Linked DNA regions of Ketobacter sp. MCCC 1A13808. The protein of the gene in region 2 interacts with the protein of the main gene of each other region in a pairwise test. Links are inferred from orthologs where the notes say so. Each region holds a gene or a part of one and is shown on either strand. Other genes may lie near its edges.

Evidence for each region.
Region 1: the proteins of rpe (region 2) and eno interact in binary tests that used the Escherichia coli proteins (3 or more experiments, as listed by UniProt). The link is inferred for Ketobacter sp. MCCC 1A13808 from one-to-one orthologs.

Annotation. Positions count from the first base shown.
Region 1 is NZ_VRKW01000005.1:74,019-77,211, reverse strand. What follows is about bases 324-3,193. They hold eno (phosphopyruvate hydratase), read right to left. Parts: upstream 2,473-3,193; coding sequence 1,174-2,472; downstream 324-1,173. Other genes in these bases: kdsA (3-deoxy-8-phosphooctulonate synthase), read right to left, coding at 2,554-3,193; ftsB (cell division protein FtsB), read right to left, coding at 732-1,052; ispD (2-C-methyl-D-erythritol 4-phosphate cytidylyltransferase), read right to left, coding at 324-728. Also shown: more of ispD, read right to left, coding at 18-323. UniProt on the Escherichia coli protein: Catalyzes the reversible conversion of 2-phosphoglycerate (2-PG) into phosphoenolpyruvate (PEP). It is essential for the degradation of carbohydrates via glycolysis.
Region 2 is NZ_VRKW01000006.1:157,232-160,501, forward strand. The notes cover bases 189-3,135. They hold rpe (ribulose-phosphate 3-epimerase), read right to left. Parts: upstream 2,025-3,135; coding sequence 1,353-2,024; downstream 189-1,352. Other genes in these bases: trpE (anthranilate synthase component I), read right to left, coding at 189-332; FT643_RS13190 (phosphoglycolate phosphatase), read right to left, coding at 637-1,356; FT643_RS13200 (DUF3530 family protein), read left to right, coding at 2,169-3,135. Outside these bases: more of trpE, read right to left, coding at 1-188; more of FT643_RS13200, read left to right, coding at 3,136-3,212; co-chaperone DjlA, read right to left, coding at 3,253-3,270. UniProt on the Escherichia coli protein: Catalyzes the reversible epimerization of D-ribulose 5-phosphate to D-xylulose 5-phosphate.

The DNA.
Region 1 (3,193 bases), on a different replicon or contig from region 2:
CAACCAGCGGGGTTAATTTACGGGGCAGTTTGCTGTTGTGCAAACAATTCAGCCAACGGCAAGTCTTGCGGGTGGGTAATTTTGATATTGTCATTGTGGCCTTCAACCAAGAGCGGGTGATATCCGACCCGCTCCATGGCTTGAGCCTCGTCGGTCACCACGACATCATCCGCCAAGGCTGACGTCAGCGCAGATGTTAAAGCGCCCAAACGAAACATCTGTGGTGTCAGTGCGTGCCACAACTGGTTGCGGTCCACGGTGTCCACAATTTCATTAACCCGGTTCGCTCGCTTCATCGTATCGCGAACCGGGTTACCCAGAATCCCGCCAACGCTATCAAACTGAATTACTTGTTCGATGAGCTTCTGAATGTCCGCTGCGCGCACACAGGGACGGGCCACATCATGCACCAAAACCCAGTCCTGATCTGAACCCAAATTAGACAAATAACGCAAACCATTAAGCACGGAATGGCAACGCTCGGCTCCTCCGATCACGGATTTCACTTTGCAATTACGAGCGACCGGGAGCTTTTTGAAAAAAGCATCTTCGGTGCTGATAGCAACGACGACTTGCTGAATTCCCTGTACTTCAAGCAAACGCTGCAGGGTTGATTCGAATACGGTCATGCCATGGAAGGGCAAATACTGCTTTGGTTTCGATGCGCCAAAACGCTTGCCCACCCCCGCCGCCGGGACGACGCACCAAATCACTGGAGATGTACTCATAGATTATTGCTGCTGTTGGCCGTCAATGATAAGAAAAAAAGTTTCGTCCTCTTTTACCATACCCAGCTGGGTTCGCGCTCGCTCTTCCACTGCATCAAGTCCTTCCTTGAGGTTTTTTACTTCCGCCTGCAAACGCTTATTGCGTTCAGAGACGATGTGGTTTTCCTGTTCCTGCCGCTCAGTTTCGCCACTCAGGCGCCACACGTCTGCCAGACTGCCTTCACCAATCCACAGGCGCAGTTGTAGCAGAAAAAACATCAGGATCAGGATCCAGAATAGGACCCGGGGCAAGGTGATCCATTGCTGTTGGGGTTGATCGGTCATAACCACTGCTGTAACGGGATGTATTGGTGATTTAAGAATGGGGGCAATTATGACAGGCGTCAAGCCCGCGAGTCCCGTAACGGTTTAGCTGAAATCCGTTACGGGGAGGCGGATTCTACTACTACTTCAGAGCTGTGAACTCTGCACGTCCTTTATAGGGCGCGATATCACCGATAATTTCTTCAATACGCAGTAGTTGATTGTATTTCGCTACCCGGTCAGAACGGCACAGTGAACCGGTCTTGATCTGGCCAGCCGCCGTGGCTACCGCCAGGTCAGCAATGGTAGCGTCTTCGGTTTCACCGGAGCGGTGAGAAATGACCGCGGTGTAACCTGCATCTTTTGCCATTTTAATGGCGGCCAGAGTTTCACTCAGACTGCCAATCTGATTGAACTTGATCAGGATGCTGTTAGCAATTTTTTTATCGATACCCTGCTGCAGGATTTGGGTATTGGTTACGAACAAGTCATCGCCGACCAACTGGACTTTGTCACCCAGCTTTTCGGTCAGGACTTTCCATCCATCCCAATCGCTTTCGTCCAGGCCGTCTTCAATAGAAGCGATCGGATAACGGCTGCACAAGTCTGCCAGATAATCTGCAAAACCTTCCGAATCCAGTACTTTGTTATCCCCTGCCAGGACGTATTTGCCATCCTTATAAAATTCGGACGCAGCGCAGTCCAACGCCAGGGTTATGTCTTTTCCTAACTCGTAGCCGGCTTTTTCTACCGCTTCCACAATGACCGTCAATGCTTCTTCATTGGATGCCAGATCCGGTGCAAAACCACCCTCATCGCCAACCGCCGTACTCAGGCCACGAGCCTGCAATACACTTTTTAATGAATGAAAGATTTCGGCACCATACCGCAGAGCTTCAGCAAAATTCGGTGCACCCACCGGCTGAATCATAAATTCCTGGATGTCTACGTTGTTATCGGCATGCTCGCCGCCGTTGATGATATTCATCATCGGCACCGGCATGCTGTAGGGTCCGGCTTTGCCATCGGCGATTTCACTGATGTGCTGAAATAATGGAACCTGTTTATAGACCGCTGCCGCCTTGGCATTGGCGAGCGATACCGCAAGAATGGCGTTGGCGCCGAATTTGGATTTGTTTTCAGTGCCATCCGCATCAATCATCAACTGATCAATTTTTTTCTGGTCCAGGGAGTCCTTACCTTTCAACAGCTCGGCGATATCTTGGTTTATCGCCTGAACCGCTTTTAATACGCCTTTGCCCAGGTAACGGGATTTATCTCCATCCCGTAGTTCCAATGCTTCACGGGAACCGGTAGAGGCACCGGACGGTGCACAAGCTGTACCTGCTGCCCCGGATTCAAGAATGACGTCGGCTTCTACCGTGGGATTACCACGAGAATCAAGAACTTCGCGAGCGCGGATTTGAAGGATCTTAGACATTGTAAGGATGTCTCCTGTTATGAGTTAAAACGGTTAATGACAAATGTGTCTTTAATTCAGAATATTGACGCGGCTTGCGGATTATTCTGTATCCAGCGCCGCGAAACCTTTCACTAATTCATCGATGGCTTTGACTTGTGTCAGAAACGGCTCCAGCATGTCGAGCCGGAGGGCGCAAGGACCATCGCAGCGGGCTTTATCCGGATCAGGATGCGCCTCCAGAAACAGGCCAGCAATACGTTGAGTCATACCGGCCAACGCCAGCTCTGTGACCTGAGCGCGACGGCCCCCGGCTGCTTCCGCCAAGCCTCCGGGCATTTGCAGTGAATGAGTCACATCAAACAGTATCGGACTGCCGAATTCTTTCATGATGCCGAAGCCCAGCATATCGACAACCAGGTTGTTGTAACCAAAACTGGAACCCCGTTCACAGAGAATCACCTGATCATTGCCGGCTTCTTCGCATTTGCGAATGATATGTTTCATTTCGCGCGGAGCCAGGAACTGCGCCTTTTTAACGTTGATGACGGCACCGGTTTTCGCCATGGCAACCACCAGATCCGTTTGCCGGGACAAAAATGCAGGCAACTGAATAATATCGCAGACCTCCGCTACCGGCTGCGCTTGCTCCGGTTCGTGCACATCGGTAATTAACGGCACGTTAAAGGTACTTTTTATTTCCTGGAATATTTTCAGGCCCTCGTCCAGGCCCGGCCCACGG
Region 2 (3,270 bases):
CCCTCAATATCCGGCACCTTGAAACGGGCTTGATATTCTTCCACGAACGCTAAAGGATCTTCTGCTTGCAGCTGCTCCTGTATTTCACCATCCTTCCGAATGACCACATCACGATTATTGACCGTGACGCACGTACGGCAAGGCAGGCCGATGAATGAATAACGGCCCCATTTCTCACCGCCCTGAACCGACTCGAATAGGTAGGTAAAGGGTTGATCTGCCAGTTTTTTATAGGTTGATAACGGCGTTTCCATGTCCGCTAATGCTTCGCGCATCAGCGGTATGCGGTTAAAGCCCTGCTCGGACAGGGTATTGAATTTTTCCAGTGTCATGATCATCGCGTTCGTGTCGGCCACATAGACACACCACACCCGGGTTCGGTGTCGAAGGCCTTTCTCTCTTAATCAGTTGTCGATAAATCGGTTCTTAATGATAGTTTGCCGCACTGATTCAATCAGCATGGGCAGAGATGGGTATCACCAACGCCATCGCCAGCGAAGATCGGTGAAAATTTTGGAAGGATTGTCCGAATAAGTACGATTCACAATATTCTACACAATGGTTCAATTACGAAGAATCCTAACATTACACCAGGTTGACGCCTTGTGCCAACCCTTAATCCTGGCCTGCCATCACTTATAATAACAGTTCTCGAAAATCGTCCATCAGCCAGTCGGGGCCGGACAGGGATACCGGCTCGCCATGGTTGTAACCATAGGTCAACGCTGCGCTGACCCAACCTGCGGCCCGGGCTGCCTTCACATCGTTACTGCTATCACCCACCATCAGGCATTGCTCCGGCAGATAACCAAAATGCTGGTCCACGTGCTGCAATGGCAACGGGTGCGGCTTCCTCTGCGGCAAACATTCGCCCCCAATAACCAATTGAAAATAAACTGCAATTTTTAAGCTCGCGAGCAACGGATCGGCATAGGGTTTGGGTTTGTTGGTTATTACCACCATCGGTATCCCGAGTACGGCAAAGGCTTGCAGCACTTGCTCCACACCCGGATACAATTGGCTGGAGCGACCATTTTCTTGGGCATAAAACCGATAAAACTCCGCCAAAGACGCGTTGAAAACCGCCTCATCCACCTGCGCAACCTGCTGCGGATCCGCACTGCCCGCCAGCGCCCTGCGCACCAACATCGCGGCACCGTTGCCTACCCAACCACGTACGTTTTCTTCGCCCGCCGCTGCATACCCCTGACTTTGCAGCATACGGTCAACCGCAACAGCAAGATCCAGCACGCTGTCCACCAGGGTACCGTCCAGATCAAATGCGATCAGTTTCGGCATTTCACCCCGGAAGTGACGTCGTAAGTCTCCGAGCACCGGCCCCAGGTTATCGCTCATCGCGCTGAAGCCAATTCAGCGCGCATGGCATCGATCACAGATTTATAATCCCGCTGACCGAAAATGGCTGAACCGGCTACAAACGTATCCGCTCCTGCCCGCGCAATATCGCCGATATTCTGAACCCCGACACCGCCGTCAATTTCCAGACGAATATCAAAACCGCTCTGATCTATCAACGCCCTTGCCTGGCGCAACTTGTTCAAGGTGTGGGGAATAAATTTTTGCCCACCAAACCCCGGATTAACAGACATCAGCAACACCATATCCAATTTGTCCATCACGTGCTCCATATGATGCAGCGGTGCCGCTGGGTTGAATACCAGCCCGGCTTTGCAGCCACCCTCCCGAATCATTGCCAGACTGCGATCAATGTGTTCACTGGCTTCCGGATGAAACGTGATATAGGACGCACCGGCATCGATAAAATCCCCAATGATACGATCCACCGGCTTGACCATCAGGTGCACGTCAATTGGCGCCGTGACACCATAAGACCGCAACGCCTTGCACACCATCGGCCCGATCGTGAGGTTAGGTACGTAATGGTTGTCCATCACATCAAAATGCACGACGTCTGCGCCGGCGCTCAGCACATTATCCACTTCCTCACCCAGGCGGGCGAAGTCAGCAGCGAGAATTGAAGGGGCAATCAGATAGTCAGCCATGGGGTTAGATCCCGAAATCATTGGTGAGTACGTAAGGTTGAGCCTGTTAGGGGCGCATTGTACCCCATGCGCCGCCAATTGCTAAAAACCTCGTCAGGTTGTGCCGCTATACTCAGACTCAGACCTACCGAGAGCTAATACACTATGCGGAAAAGCGGATTTTGGAAGATCTTTATTTTAATCGCAGCCTGCAACCCGGTTTTTGCGGCGACTGCGGACAAGAAACCCGACCAGGCCGACATTGCGGATCCTGCCGACGGATTTACCGACACGACGCCAAAGGCGCAACCACCGCAACGCGCCGAAACCAAGCAAGGTCAACAATTACAACGGCAACTGGAGAACACCGACATTCAAACCAACGCATCCTGGCTAGGGGTTAAGCCAGATCACTTTCTGGCTTTGTACCGGGCCGATTCCAGCGGCAAGCCCTACGCCAATCTGATTCTATTGCACGACAATCAACAACACCCTGATTGGCCCGGCCTGGTTCACCAAATCAGAACCCAGCTGACCCGGCATGGCTGGAACACACTTAGCGCTGCGGTACCGATGATTCCGGTGGGGGAAGTGCTGGCCGCACCTGAGCTGCAAAACCCGGCCCCGCCAGCGTCGGACGAGGCAGCGGCGACACCCCCGCCCGGTACAAAGCCGGCCGAATCCCGGCCTGAACCCGACACCGCAGAAGCAACCGCCGCCCCGAACACACCGGTTCCGGATGCCGCCACTACCGCCGGGCCGGTGGAGTATCCCGCAGCCGATGTTCCAAGCATACTGGCACAACGGGTTCAGCATGCGGTTAGGTTTATTCGGGCTCAAAGCCCCCTACCAATTTTCATTGCGGCAATCGGCAGCAGCGCAACCCAGCTGGAACAGCAGGGACAGGTCGTCCTGTCTGAGGGGATATCTGCGGTGGTCATAATCGACCCCACTCCGCTACCGGATAAAGATGGCCTTGATCCCGCTGCCCCCGGCATCCAATCCTTGGCGTTGCCGGTGTTGGATCTGGTACCTGAGTTTAACCCTCACAGCGATCCGCAGCTGCGCAAACAGGAGGCCGCCCAACTGCAACGACGACATTATCAGCAACGTGTTATTCCCGGTGCCACGGCGGGATTCGTCCAATACGAGATGGCGGTGATAAAAGCCATTCGCGGCTGGGGCAAACGCCTGTTAGCCGGTGATTAGAATGACTTACTTTGAGGGCTACCGGTTCAGCAGACTGCCGCTATTGTTGTTTACGGAC